DNA from 2 places in the Massilimicrobiota sp. SW1139 genome. Region 2 is predicted to be linked to the other one. Evidence: riboswitches for the same ligand, from Rfam matches in the RefSeq annotation. Region 2 holds a riboswitch; the other holds the start of a gene.

Region 1 (8,044 bases), on a different contig from region 2:
ATATCATATTGACTTAGATAAGCCACTTAAAGATTTTAGTAAGAAAGAATTAGATATTATTTTATATGGTTCTGATAAACCTATTACATATACATTACAGTCAAGTTCAGGAAATGTTTCTCAAACGACAAAACCAATCGAAGGTGTGAAAACACTGATTCAAAGACGTTATGAAGAAACAACTTCTTCATGGTCAAAAGAATGGTATGCTTCATTTATGGCTGAACATACATGTCCAACATGTCAGGGAAAAAGATTGAATGAACAAGTTTTAAGTGTACAGGTGGGTGGATTAAATATCAGTGAATTTACTGATATGTCTATTGAAAAAGCACTTGATTTTGTACAGAATTTAAAACTGAATGAAACAGAAACAAATATTGCACGTTTGATTATTAAGGAAATTAAAGATCGTTTAACATTCTTAAATGATGTAGGATTAGGTTATCTGACATTATCAAGACGTGCTGGTGGTTTGTCTGGAGGAGAAGCACAACGTATCCGTTTAGCAACACAAATTGGTTCACGTTTAACAGGGGTTCTTTATGTATTAGATGAACCATCTATTGGTTTACATCAACGTGATAATGAAAAATTAATTAAAACGTTATGTAATATGCGTGATTTAGGCAATAGTGTGATTGTTGTAGAACATGATGAAGATACGATGCGTGCTTCTGATTATATTATTGATATTGGGCCAGGTGCTGGGGTTCATGGTGGTCAGGTTGTCGCAGCAGGAACACCTGAAGAAGTCATGAAGAATCCTCATTCTATTACTGGAAAATATCTTTCAGGAGAATATAAGATTCCAGTTCCATCAAAGCGACGCAAAGGGAATGGATTATATATTGAAGTAAAAGGTGCTAAGGAAAATAACTTAAAAAATATTAATGTTAAATTTCCACTAGGAAAATTTATCTGTGTGACGGGTGTATCAGGAAGTGGAAAATCAACATTGGTGAATGAAATTTTATGTAAAGCGATGCGTGCAAAACTTTATCATTCTAAAGAAAAACCAGGAAAACATAAAGAAATTCTTGGTTTAGAAAATGTAGATAAAGTCATTGAAGTCTCACAAGATCCGATTGGACGTACACCACGTTCTAATCCTGTGACTTATACTGGTGTCTTTGATGATATTCGTGAATTGTTTGCGAAAACACCTGAAGCAAAAATGCGTGGATATGATAAAGGGCGTTTTTCATTTAATGTCAAAGGTGGACGTTGTGAAGCGTGTCAAGGTGATGGTGTCAAACGTATCAGTATGCATTTTTTACCTGATGTTTATGTACCTTGTGAAGAATGTGGTGGTAAACGCTACAATGAAGAAACATTACAGGTGACTTATAAAGATAAGACAATCTATGATGTCTTAGAGATGACTATTGAAGATTCTTTAACATTCTTTGATAATTTACCACGTATTCGTTCTAAGCTTCAAACGATTTATGATGTAGGACTTGGTTATATAAAACTTGGTCAAAGCGCCACAACATTATCTGGTGGAGAAGCGCAGCGTGTGAAGCTTGCCAGTGAATTACAAAAGAAAGCAACAGGAAAAACAGTATATATTTTAGATGAACCAACAACTGGTTTACATAGTCATGATGTAGCACGTCTGATTGAAGTTTTAAATCGTATTGTTGAACAGGGTGATACTGTGATTGTGATTGAACATAATCTTGATGTGATTAAAGTTGCTGATCACATTATTGATTTAGGATTGGAAGGTGGCGACAATGGTGGTACAATTGTAGTATCAGGAACGCCAGAAAAAGTCGCAGCATGTCAAAAAAGTCATACAGGACGTTTCTTGAAAATGGTCTTAGAGTAGGAGGAAATACATGGGAAAGTCAGTGAAAATCAAAGATTTATTGAAACCAGCTTTATTTCATCAGATATCAGGTGATGAATCAGCTTTGGAAAGAGAAGTCTTTGTGCCAGAAATGAATCGACCAGGATTTGAATTGGCAGGATTTTTTAAACATACAGATTTTAGAAGAATTATATTATTTGGAGAAAAAGAAATTTCTTTCGTTAAAGAAATGAGCAAAGAATCACAACTTGCATGTTTTTCTAAATTAGCCAATGATGAAACACCTTGTATTATTATTGCGAAAGGATATTCATGTCCAGAAATTTTGAAAAATATTGCGATCAAGAGAAATTTTCCAATTTTTGAAACAACACAGGCAACAGGTCGTGTTTCTATAGATTTAACTGGAACACTTGATGAAGCTTTAGCGGCAGAAACATTGATTCATGGAGTCTTTTTAAATATTTATGGTAAAGGTGTTGTGATTCGTGGTGATAGTGGTATTGGAAAATCAGAGATTGCTTTAGAGTTAATTAAACGTGGGCATTTTTTGATTGCTGATGATGCTATTGAACTTTATCATATTGGTCAGGGAATTGTAGGTCGTGCTCCTGAAGTTTTACGCAATTTATTAGAAATCAGAGGTATTGGGGTTATTGATGTTTCTAAGATGTTTGGGGTCGCCTCAGTATTACCAAAAGATCATGTTGATTTAATTATTCAGTTGGAACGTTGGCTTCCATCACGTGAATATACAAGAATTGGTATGGAAGAAGATGACGTTATGGAAGAAATCTTGGGTATCCAAATTCCTAAAATTGTCGTGCCTGTGACTGGTGGAAGAAGTATGTCTGCTATTATAGAAGCAGCTGTGATGAATATGCAACTTAAAGATTCTGGATTTGATTCAAGCAAGGAATTTGTCAATCGTATTCTTGACAATATTAAGAGTAAATCATCATGACATTCTTTGAAGATTTTTCAACTTTTGTCACTATTGGACCAATCCATATTCAGTGGTATGCGGTTTGTATTCTCACAGGTGCATGTATTGCATATTTTTTAGGGCAATACCGTTTTAAACAATTAGGGTATTCTAAAGATATTTTATCTGATTATTTCTTTGCAGTCTTATTGATTGGAATTGTCGGTGCTAGAATCTGGTATGTTATTTTTACCTTTGATGAAATGTATGCTTCTCAACCATTAGAGATTTTTGCTATTTGGCATGGCGGTTTAGCTATTCAAGGTGGAATCTTTGCAGGACTGATTTATAGTTATTATTTCTTTAAAAAGCATGATATTCCATTTTTACTGGCTGGTGATGCCATTATGCCTGGCGTATTGATTGCCCAGGCGTTTGGAAGATGGGGAAACTTTTTCAATCATGAAGCATATGGAGGAGAAGTCAGTTTATCATTTTTGCAGTCTTTGCATCTTCCACAATTCATTATTGATAATATGTATATGAATGGGGCATATCATCATCCTACATTTTTGTATGAATCAGTGGGAAATATAATGGCTTTCTTGCTTATTGTGTTTGTGATTAGAAGATTTCAAAAACACCAGGGTATTCAATTCTTTAGTTATTTCCTATTCTATGGTTTAGTGCGTTTCCCAGTTGAAGGATTACGTACAGATAGTCTTATGTTTGGACCAATTCGTATGGCTCAATTGATTTCAATTGCTTTTATTATAGCAGGTCTTATTGGAATTATTTATGTTCATTTAAAAGGAAAAGAAGTCCATTACATTGATATGAGTTAAATGTGGTATATAGCCACATTTTTTTTCTTATGTGTTTTGTTCATGAATATTTCATATAAGGAGCGTATAATGAAAATATGAGGTGATTTTATGCATAACTCTGCAAAGAAAATTATTAAACAATATCATGATAATCAGGACATTTATCGTTCTTTGAAACATGATATTGAAGATATTTTTACACGTATTATTGATACCCATCATTTTCGTATTTCTAATATGGCGATTAGGATTAAAAGCGAAGGCGCATTAATGAAAAAAATCACATATAAGAATAAATATACGGACATTCATCAAATTACAGATGTTGTGGCTTGTCGTATTATTACTTTATTTGAAAATGATGTTGATCGTATTTATGATTGTGTAAAAGAAAATTTTGATATTGTAGAATATAATGATAAAAGAAAGAAAAATTATGATGATCGTATTGATTTTGGTTATAATTCTTTGCATCTGTTAATTAAATTTAATGATGAAAGATGTCAATTGATTGAGTATTCTGCGTATAAAGATATTATTTTTGAATTACAGATTCGTACGACATTACAACATTCATGGGCAGAAATAGAACATGGGCTAGGATACAAATCACAGTATGAAATTCCTAAGGATATTCGTAGACGATTAACACGTCTTTCAGCATCATTAGAATTGTTAGATGAAGAATTTGTACAGATTGCAAGGGAAGTCGATGAATATAATAAGGGTATTGTGCATATTGAAAAAGTTTTAAAAACAGATATCAATGCCAATTCATTGGCACAATATGTCAATACATCACCACGCATTAATAATATTTTAGAAAAATTGCATACAGAATTTCAATTTCAGTTTGAAAGAGATTCAGAACTGATTTCACAATCTCGACTGGTTCAAAGATTCCATTATATGGGGTATACGTATATTAATGAATTGGATGATTTTGTAGAAAATCATATGAAAGAGATTGAATGGATTTCACGTGAACGTATTGAAAACAATAAAGAAAATCAAAAGATTAATATTTATAATGTTTTGGTTTGGATTTCACTTGTTATGTTAGCAAATGAAGGATCAGCAGATCCAGAAGATATCTTTACCAAAGAAAGTATAGAACGTTTACAGACGTTAAAAGGAATTATTGAAGAAAAACAGATGACTGTATCTTAAAAAATCATCAGGAATTCATATTTTTTTGTGAAAAAATGTGAAAAAAGTTGACAAGACATGAAAAAGAGTATAGCATAAAGAACGTAAAATAAAAGAATTAGAGGCAGCAGTGTATCAGAGTACTATTTGGAGTTGGCAAACGAAGAAGAATGGGAAAGGTAATCATTGCCGAAAGATAGATATTGGCAAATCTCTATCTTGGGGTTATGGGAAATACTCATAACACTCCTTCATGAAAATGAAGAGGCGCTATTAATATGGTCATTAAAGTCGTGTTAATAGCACGGCTTTTATTTTATATGTATATAGAAAGAGAGGGTTTATATGAAAAAATTAGGAAAAGTTTTAGTGGCTATGGCTATGGCAATGACTTTATTTGGATGTGGCGGTGGTGAACAGGCATCAGCCAATAAAGATCAGTTTGTTGTGGGAATGGAATGTTCTTATGCACCATTTAACTGGCAGACAAGTCAGGAAAGTGATACAACAGTATCATTAGGTAATGCTGGATATGCAGATGGATATGATGTACAGATTGCCAAAAGAATTGCGGATGATTTAGGAAAAGAACTTGTGATTAAGAAAATATCATGGGATGGATTAACAGTGGCTTTGGAATCTGGTGAAATTGATGCCATTATTGCTGGAATGACAGCGAATGAAACAAGAGAAGAAGGTATTGATTTTACAACACCATATTACGATAGCGAAGGTATGATTATGATTGTACGTAAAGATGGTGAAGAAGCAAAGTTTACAGATATTCAACAATTTAGTGGTAAAAATGTTGTTGGACAAAAAGGAACAAACTATGATGATGTCATTGATCAGATCAAAGGTGTTCACCATGCTACAGCAAAAGCCACTTATCCTGAAATGGTTGTTGCTTTACAACAGGGAGATGTTGATGGAATCACTGCAGAAATGGCTGTTGCTGAAGGTGTTGTTGCAGCCAATAAAGATTTAACAATTGTACATTTTGATGAAGGAAAAGGTTTTGAATGTGATACAACAGTATCTATTGGTTTAAAAGAAGGAACAAGAGATAGTGAATTCTTTAAACAGGTACAGGCATCTTTAGATAAGATTACGGTAGATGAAAGAAAACAACTGATGAGCGAAGCTGTTGATAGACAGCCAGCAGGAGAATAATTTATGAGTATTGATTTTGCAAAAGCATGGGAAATATTTGTTGAAAATATGTCTCTGTTCAGTTACGGTATTCAAATTACTTTATTATATGCTGTTGTAGGAACTGTTTGTGGTTTTCTTATAGGGTTAGTTGTAGGTGGTATAAGAGCTATTGAAATCAATGATTATGATTCAACGGTCAGTCGTCTATTCAAACGCTTAGGAAAATGGATTACAGGTTTTTATATCTGGGTATTTAGAGGAACACCTATGATGGTACAGGCTATGTTCTTATATTATTTATTAAAGCCTGCTTTCAATTGGACTCCTTTAGTTGCTGGATTGTTTATTATCTCTATTAATACAGGAGCATATATGGCTGAAATCATTCGTGCAGGTATTCAATCTGTTGATGCAGGACAGAGTGAAGCTGCAAAGAGTTTGGGAATGACAACAAGTCAGACACTTATATCAGTGATTTTTCCACAAGCTATTAAAAATACATTTCCATCAATTGGGAACCAGTTGATTGTTAATATCAAAGACAGTTCTATGCTGAATGTTATTTCTGTAACAGAATTATATTTTCAGACGACATCTGTGGCAGGATCAAATATGAAATATATTGAATGTTTCTTGGTTGCTGCAATCATTTATTTATTTTTAACAACGATCAGTACCTTTATTTTAAATTATATCGAAAAAAGATTGAATTCTGAAAAACAAAGCAAGGACTTTTGCAGTTAGGAGATATTATGGATACAATTATTCAAGTACAACATTTAAAAAAGAGATTTAAGCAATTAGAAGTTTTGCATGATATCAATTTTGATATACATAAAGGTGAAGTTGTGACAATTATTGGTTCAAGTGGAAGTGGAAAATCAACATTATTACGTTGTATTAATCTATTAGAAAGATTAGATGATGGACATATTTTATATCATAACCAGGATATTTTAGATCGTCACTTCAATGTGAATCAATATCGTTCTAAAGTTGGTATGGTGTTTCAGGGATTTAATCTATTCAACAATTTAACAGTATTAGAAAACTGTATGATTGGACAAATCAAGGTTTTAAAAAGAAATAAAGAAGAAGCAAAACAAATGGCTTTCAAATATTTAGAAAAAGTGGGTATGAGTGCTTTTGCAAATAAAAGCAGTGTACAATTATCAGGGGGACAAAAACAAAGGGTTGCTATCGCAAGAGCGTTATGTATGAGTCCTGAAGTTTTGCTTTTTGATGAACCAACAAGTGCATTGGATCCAGAAATGGTTGGCGATGTTTTGAATATTATGAAAGAACTCGCTGATGAAGGTTTGACAATGATTGTTGTCACTCATGAAATGGAATTTGCGAAAGATGTATCAACACGTGTTGTTTTCATGGATCAGGGTGTGATTGCAGAAGAAGGGACACCTGAACAAATCTTCGAACATCCTCAAGAAGAACGTACACGAACATTTTTAAAACGTTATTTAAAAGCAAATGGATAAAGTATCAGAAATGATACTTTTTTTGTTGACATTGACCTAAGGGGATAGTTTATGATGAAAATGGGAGATGAAATGAGATATGAAAATACAGGAAGTTTGCAGTCAATGTCATGTGACAAAAAAAGCCATTTATTATTATGAAAAACAACAGTTACTTCATGTTTATAAAAATCAAAATGGATATCGTGAATTCAGTGACGAAGATGTTCAAAGATTAAAAGAAATTATGATGTATCGTAGCTGGTCTATCTCTATTGCAGATATTCGCTGTTTATTGGATTTAGATGCTAATCAGAAAAAAGAATATCTTCAACAGATTTATACACAAAGACAAAAAGAACTTTCTTATCAACAAGAAAGTTTAAAACAATTACATTGTTTTATTGAAAGTGACAACATAGAAGACTCTTTTTCATTGGATGATATATGTCAAATCATGTCTGACAATATTCCTCAGCCATTCTTTGATATGTTCTATGAGCATTTTCTACCTTATCTTCATATTCATATTCGTACACAAAAACAACAGAATGCTTATGATTGTATTATTGATTTTTGGGATCATTTTCATATCAAAATTCCATGGACATATCGCTTTTTGATGTGGATTTCTAAAACAAATCAAAAGCAGCTCAAACAAGTATGGCATGATGTCAATGTATATAAAAATCAA
Region 2 (8,044 bases):
AATTTGTTGAAGATTATTATGCTTATCAAAAATATCTTTGCTTTTTACCTTTAAAAGACTTTTCTCAACAATTCCATATTTATCTGATCTGGCATAAAAACTCTCAAAATAAAAGTTTGAATGCATTTTTACAAAGTATCAAAAAAGAGAAAGAATAATGTTTCTTCCTCTTATTGATAGTCTTCCTGTACATCAAAAGCAATTAAATCATCAAAAGTCTGTCTTCTAATCACTAATTTACTTTTGCCCTGATATGTAAAAACAACAGCTGGCTTTGGTAACTGATTATAGTTAGAAGACATGGAATAGTGATAGGCCCCTGTTGAAAATTGAGCAAAGATATCACCAGGTTCAGGATATGGTAACATAATATCTTTAACAACAATATCAGCAGATTCACAAACCTTTCCAGCAACAGTCACTTTTGTATCACGACGTTCATAAGCTTTATTAACGATAATACCATCATATTGTGCATCATATAAAGCCGTTCTAATATTATCCGTCATTCCACCATCAACACTCATATAAGTACGAACATCTGGAATATCTTTAACTGCTCCCACTGTATATAATGTAATTCCAGCATTACCAACAACATAACGTCCTGGTTCTACAAGTACCATTGGCATTTCCCAACCACGTTTATCATAACCATCTTTAATAATATTCATAATTTCAGAAGTGATTGTTTCAAATTCTAGTGGTTCATCTTTTTTAGTATAAGCAATTCCATATCCACCACCAGCATTTATCTTTTTTACCATAATACCTAATTGATCATATATTTCATAGGCAAAACGTACAAAACGATGCATAGCACTGATATAAGCATATAAATCAAAAACCTGTGAACCAATATGGCAATGTATACCTTCAAATTCGATATGTGTAGAATCAGCAATTTGTTGGATAGCTTTTAAATAAATGCCATTTCTCGCACTGAAACCAAACTTTGTATCCTTATGTCCAGTTTGAATATATCCATGTCCACCAGCTTTAATTTCTGGCACAACTCTTACAGTTGCATAAATGGTTTTATCATATTGAGTTGCTATTTTTTCAATTAATTCTATCTCATAAAAATTATCAATCACAAAATGATCAACATCATGAGCTATCGCATAATCTATTTCAGATGGAAGTTTATTATTTCCATGGAAATAAATTTTATGAGGATCAAAACCAGCTTTTAAGGCAATAGAAATCTCTCCTGCACTCACACAGTCAATACCAATACCATATTCACTGGCAATTTTATATATCTCTAAACAACTAAATGACTTTGAAGCAAATAATGGCAAAACATTATCATACTTATCTAAAAACTTTATTTTTAATTCTTCAAATTGATGTCTTATATGTCCTTCACTCATAACATAAAGTGGCGTTCCATATTTTTTAACTAAATCCATTGCATTGACATCATCAATATATAAACTACGATCCCTAATTTGAGCAAACTGTGTCTGTAAAACCATTGTTCTTCCCCTTTAATATAAATTCTTTAAACTAAATAAACCATTTTCTTTATCAGCAATCTTCAAACATGCTGAAATAGCCCCTTGTACAAAAACTTCTTTTGATAAAGCTGTATGTTTGACTTCAATAATTTCATCATGTCCCGCAAATAAAACACTATGTTCACCAAAAATTGTTCCAGCACGCACAGATTGAATACCAACTTCATTTCTTTCACGTTTATGATGAACAGTAGAACGATCATAAACTTCTTTTGTCTCTTCAATATCTTCATGAATCACATCATATAAAAGTTTAGCTGTTCCACTTGGTGCATCAATTTTTTGATTATGATGTTTTTCAATAATTTCAATATCATATCCATTTTCATAAAATTCTTTCGCTACTTCTTTGACAATCTTTGTTAACATAGAAACACCAAAAGATGTGTTATATGATTGAAAAATAGGAATTTGTGAAGATGCTTCTTCAATATGTAAAATTTGTTGTTCACTATATCCTGTAGTTGCTAGAACAAGTGCACAATGATTTCTAACACCAAATTTTAAAATATCATTTAAATTATCTGGATGCGAAAAATCAATAATAGCATCTATTTTTTCATGAACTTCATTTAAAGATGCATACATTTTTTCATCAATTTTCGCATCAAAGACAGGAGAAACAACACCAACTAAATTCATTTGGGCATTATCTCTCACTGCTTGCGTTACTTTTTTACCCATTAAACCAAAACCATAAACCAATACATTCATATTAATAGCCCTTCTTTTCAAATCTTTCCATAGCATCAAATAATAATTGTTTATTTTTTTCTGTTGTTGGGATTAATGGTCTTCTGACCATTTCACCACATACACCCATTTTTTTAAGTGCAGCCTTAGGCATAATTGGATTGACATCAATAAATAAATATTTGCTGACATCATTGAAATCATATGCCATTTGTCTAGCTAAATCCATATCACCATGTAGCACAGCTTGAGCAAATTTTTCTGTTTCTCTTGGATAAAGATTAGATAAAACAGAAATGACCCCTTTTCCTCCCGCAGCAATAAACGGTAAAATATTATCATCACAGCCACTATACATATCAAAATCTAAATCTTTTGTATGTGTTAAAACATCCATAGCATAAGCAATATTATCAGTTGCATCTTTCATAGCCTTAATATTTCTATGTTTAGCAAGTTCTACAACTGTATCTACTGCAATATTCATTCCTGTACGACCTGGTACATTATATATAATCATTGGAATATCAACACGATCTGCAATATAAGTATAATGATCAATTAAACCTCTTTGACTTGTCTTATTATAATAAGGTGTTACAACTAAAATAGCATCTGCGCCAACTTCTTTTGCAAACTTTGCTTTTTTCAAAGCTGTTTCTGTATCATTTGAACCAGCTCCCGCAATCACTTTCACACCTGTTCCTTTTGTCATTTCCATGACAATCTTTGTTAATTCAAATTCTTCATCAATATGAATTGTTGGTGTTTCTCCAGTTGTTCCATTCACTAAAAGAGCTTGTACTCCACCATCAATCATTCTTTGCACTTGTCTTTTAAAGCCATCATAATCAATACTTCCATCATCTAACATTGGTAATACAAGCGCAACTGCACTTCCTTCAAAAATTGGTTCCATAATTTTCCTCCTATTTATATTCATTTTGAATTTCTGACAAAGCTAAATCAACATATTCCAATGGAATCACACATGAAATAGATACTTCTGATGTTGTGACTTGAAGTAAAGGAATTTGATGTTTCCCTAATAATGTAAATAACATTGCAGCAACACCTACTTCATCTTTCATTTCATGACTTTCCAGTTTAATTTTCGCAACTTGTCTATTTTGATAAATTTGCATACGTGGATGTTTTGATCTTATTAACGATAAAGCATGATCTAAATTTTTCTGATCATCTTGACTACATGTAAAATCAATACGCATTTCATCTTCTAACATCACTTCAGAAATCATATCTATATTGACATTCATTGAAGAAATGGTTTGAAAAATATCTCCAACAAATAATGAATTCTTTTCTACATTCATGAATTTAACTTGAATAATATGATGATCTGATTCAATCAATTTCAATATTTCCACCTTCTTTAAAATAAAAAATTGCAATGGTACCATTGCAATAATAAATATTATTTTATTAAGGCAATAGCACACCACTTCATTACAAAGTGACAGTGATATAGATATTCTCTATACCCCCAGGCAATAATCACATGCAAATAATTATCCCTTCGGCAATCGTTCCTCCTTCTTTTTAGTTGCATCTATTGATAAAAGAACTCTTAACTCTTGCACCTCTATCTTTTTTTAATACTATCATATGACTTCATTGAAAGCAACCTTTATTTTTTGTTCAATTATGTTATACTTGTAAAAAAAGAAAAGAGGTTTTTATGATGATTATATTTTATACACTCCTATCCCTATTTCTTATTATAACACCTTTTCTATATTTTCTTCGTATATTTGAACATATGAAAAAAAGTTGGCGTTATACTTTATCTATTTTAACACTTATAGCCATCATAACACTTCTTATAGAAGTCATTTTTCAACCAACATCCTCTTTATGGTTTGTTTGGAACAATATAATAAATTTTTATATCCTATGTTCTTTTTGTTTTTTTATATGGATTGGTTTATATCATTTATGGTGTCATATCATTCATCATAAACATCATTCTTTTTTTATAATATGTCTTTTACTTGTATCTATTTCTATAACTGGTTTAGGATATAGCTCTCATTATCATAAAGAGATCACAGATTACCATGTCACTATTCCTAAAAATACGACTCTTTCATCATTAAAAATAGCCTTTATAAGTGATATTCATATTGGTAGTGGAACAAGCCCTCAACAAATCAAAAATCTTGTTGATACATTAAATCAAAATCAATATGACCTCATTTGTTTAGGTGGTGATATATTTGATGAAAATTCTCCTCAAGACTATATCGAACAAACATTAAAAATATTATCTGCTGCTCATTGCAAATATGGTATTTATGCAGTTGATGGTAACCATGAAAAATACATTTCTCTATCTAGTCAAAAACTTTATCAAAAATACAAAATCACTTATTTAAATGAAAAATTTGTATGTATTGATGGACTGTTTAATATAATAGGACGAGAAGATGTCAGTTTACATTCTTCAACTTCCCTAGATACAATTTGTGAAAATATGGATAGTTCACTACCAACCATTGTTTTAGATCACAACCCTGGTCGATATAAAGAAAATCAAAAATATGCTGATATTCAGCTTTCTGGTCATACACATGCTGGACAGATTTTTCCTGGAAATGTCATTACCAATTTGCTTTATGATAATGATTATGGTTTATTGGTACAAGATCATCATTCATTAATTGTTTCCAGTGGTTATGGTTCATGGGGATTTCCTATAAGATTTATGACAAATTGTGAATATGTTGAAGTATATGTTTCATTTTAAGAAAAAATTTTTTTATGGTAGACTTTTGAATTCAAATAATATATCATATGAAAAGCGAGGTACAGGTATTATGGTTATAGAATTAGACAGTCAATTTGAAAATAGAAAAGAAATCATTGAAAATATTGTGAGAAAGGTTATTCAAGATCACAATATTGAAATATCTGATGTTTCTTTTGATAACTTAATTATTCATCTTTCTTTATGTATTTCTAGAGAAATCAATGGAACTTATATTCCAACAAGTGAAAGTCAGATTAATCATTTAAAAAGTCATGAATATTATGGTGTTTCTAAACAAATTATTGATCAGTTAGATCAACAATTTCATGTTGAAATTGATGAAAATCAAATTCAATATGTCACTATGTATTTAGCAAATATTAATCTGTTAGATATTGATTTTAATTGTGAGTTTGATTTATGTGATGATGAAACTGAAGATATTATTAATGAAACAATCAACCGTATTGAAGCCGATCTTCAATTAGATTTAAGAAAAAACAAAGAATTCTATACAGGTATGACACTTCACTTCTATCCTGCTTTAGATCGCTTACAAAACAATCATCAACTCACTAACAACCCATTAAAAGATAAAATTCAAGCTCAATTCCAATTAGAATATAAGTGTGCAGAAATTTTCAATGATATTGTCAATGAACATTATCATAAAAGATTTAATGAACATGAATTAGCTTATATTGCTTTACATTTTGGAACAGCTTTAAAGAAACAGTAATGAAAGTCGAAAGGCTTTCTTTTTTTTGCAAAAAAATCAGCTTTATAAGCTGATTTATACAAAAGCATGTTTTCTTACTTTTAAGTAACAGATCATTTGAGCACTTAATGTCAAAATCCATGAAATTGGATAAGAAATATAAAGAACAAAGAGAGAATGATTCATTTGGAAGACTGTAAATATCCAAATAACACGGAATAAACAGGCTCCTGTTAAAGAGATAAGCATTGGCATCATGGAATAACCCATACCTCTTAAACTTCCTACAATAACATCCATAATACCACATAAAAAATAAGATGCACTGACAATACTTAAACGAATAAGCCCAGCAGAAATAACTTGTGGATCAGTTGAATAAATAGTTAATAAAACATCTCCTAACAAGTATGCTCCAAAACCTAAAACAAATCCAATAATACTAACAACAGCTAAACATCTCACAAGAATTTGATTCACTCTTGAATAATTCTTTGCTCCCATATTTTGACTGGTAAAACTTAAGGATGTCTGATAAATAGAGTTCATAGCTGTATAAACAAATCCTTCAATATTACTTGCTGAAGTATTTCCAGCAACAATAATAGATCCAAATGAATTGACTGATGATTGAATTAAAACATTTGAAATATTAAATACCATTCCTTGTAATCCTGCAGGTAATCCAATTTGCAACATTTTTATTAATTTATCTTTATGAAAACGTAATTGATCTTTAGATAATTTTAAAACACCATCAGCATGAATTAAACATCTTAACACTAATACTGCTGATATACATTCAGACATCATTGTTGAAATGGCGACTCCTGCAACACCTAAATGAAAAACAATAACAAAGATTAAATTGAAAATAACATTAATAATTCCTGCAAAAGTTAAATAATAAAGTGGTCTTTTGGTATCTCCAACAGTTCGTAATAAGGCTGCCCCAAAATTATAAACCATAAAACCAGGCATACCAATAAAATAGATACGCATATATATTGTTGATAAATCAATCACATTTTGAGGTGTTCCCATTAATTCCAAAAGTGGTCTTGCAAATATATTACCTACAAAAATCATAATGATTCCACCATAAATAGCAGTACAAATAGCTGTATGTACTGTTTCTGATGCATTTTTATCATCGTGAGCCCCACAAAATCTTCCAAATAAAACATTGGCTCCAACCGATATTCCTATGAACAGATTCACTAATAAATTGATTAATGAACTTGTTGATCCTACGGCTGCTAATGCATCACTGCCAGTAAATCTCCCCACAACAATAATATCAGCTGCATTAAATAATAATTGTAATATTCCTGATAGCATCAATGGCACAGAAAATATAATAATTTGTTTTAATAATGGACCATGACACATATCAATTTCATAGCTTTTATTCATGATTTTCCTCCCCATTTCTTCGCTTGCATATTATAGCACTCTTTCATTAGAAAATATGATCTTTTCTTTTTTTGAAATGATATGATTGAATATTCAAGTTATTTCAAGAAAAAAAGATGAATTAACTCATCCTTTTCATTTATTTTTAAATATCAGATATAGAATATAGAGAATAACACATTCCAAAAGACATGCTAAGGTAACAAGTATTGCAAAGTAACTAATCAGCGATAAAGTCTGATTTCCTCTATTAAATGCTGTTACAACTAAGAAAACAATAACACTTATTAACCCTATTCTTCTTAAATATTTAAAAAATTTATAATATCTTTCTGCTAAAAACTGATACTTTTTCACATTATTTACCTATACAAAAGCGTTTAAATAACTCATCCAGTAAGTCCTCTTTTGCTCTTTCTCCTAAAATCTCTTTTAAACTTTCCCAACTTTCATATAAATCTGTAACAATTAAATCAGTTGGCACATATTCTTGCATTGCTTGAATAGCATTTTTTAATGATTGATTTGCTTTTTCTAATAATTGAATTTGTCTCGCATTCGCAAGAATGTCATCTTGTGATGAAGTAATTTGTCCTAATTCAAACATAGCTTTAATCTTTTGAATTAATGGTTCAATATCATGATTCTTAGCACTAATTGCAATACCATCAATATCTTTAATTTCTCCCTGATCCTTTTTATTAATGACAATAATTCTTTGTGTATCCTTTGATAACTCTAATAATTCATAATCTTCTTGAGTTAATGGTTGAGAACCATCTAATACCAATAATACTAAATCTGCTTTATGAATCAGTTTTTTTGATTTATGAACACCAATATTTTCAACAACATCATCAGTATCTCTAATACCGGCTGTATCAATCATATTTAAAACAATATGATCTAATCGAATCGTTCCTT

Evidence for each region. Region 2 has a riboswitch for lysine ahead of E0K96_RS11475 (ACT domain-containing protein). Riboswitches for the same ligand answer to the same signal wherever they lie in the genome.
Region 1: linked by a shared signal. The riboswitch ahead of E0K96_RS10655 (transporter substrate-binding domain-containing protein) and the one ahead of E0K96_RS11475 (ACT domain-containing protein) in region 2 are both predicted to bind lysine.

The regions. Positions count from the first base shown of each region.
Region 1 covers NZ_SJOR01000024.1:16,720-24,763, reverse strand. The annotation lists gene uvrA (excinuclease ABC subunit UvrA) at 1-1,837, shown strand, start outside; gene hprK (HPr(Ser) kinase/phosphatase) at 1,848-2,783, shown strand; gene lgt (prolipoprotein diacylglyceryl transferase) at 2,780-3,589, shown strand; gene E0K96_RS10660 (GTP pyrophosphokinase) at 3,680-4,741, shown strand; lysine riboswitch at 4,832-5,001, shown strand; gene E0K96_RS10655 (transporter substrate-binding domain-containing protein) at 5,066-5,893, shown strand; gene E0K96_RS10650 (amino acid ABC transporter permease) at 5,897-6,619, shown strand; gene E0K96_RS10645 (amino acid ABC transporter ATP-binding protein) at 6,628-7,371, shown strand; gene E0K96_RS10640 (MerR family transcriptional regulator) at 7,451-8,044, shown strand, end outside.
Region 2 covers NZ_SJOR01000030.1:1,377-9,420, forward strand. The annotation lists gene E0K96_RS11455 (LysR family transcriptional regulator) at 1-158, shown strand, start outside; gene lysA (diaminopimelate decarboxylase) at 171-1,481, opposite strand; gene dapB (4-hydroxy-tetrahydrodipicolinate reductase) at 1,494-2,237, opposite strand; gene dapA (4-hydroxy-tetrahydrodipicolinate synthase) at 2,239-3,135, opposite strand; gene E0K96_RS11475 (ACT domain-containing protein) at 3,146-3,604, opposite strand; lysine riboswitch at 3,661-3,830, opposite strand; gene E0K96_RS11480 (metallophosphoesterase) at 3,997-4,983, shown strand; gene E0K96_RS11485 (BglG family transcription antiterminator) at 5,054-5,725, shown strand; gene E0K96_RS11490 (MATE family efflux transporter) at 5,780-7,120, opposite strand; gene E0K96_RS11495 (hypothetical protein) at 7,256-7,477, opposite strand; gene mnmE (tRNA uridine-5-carboxymethylaminomethyl(34) synthesis GTPase MnmE) at 7,479-8,044, opposite strand, start outside.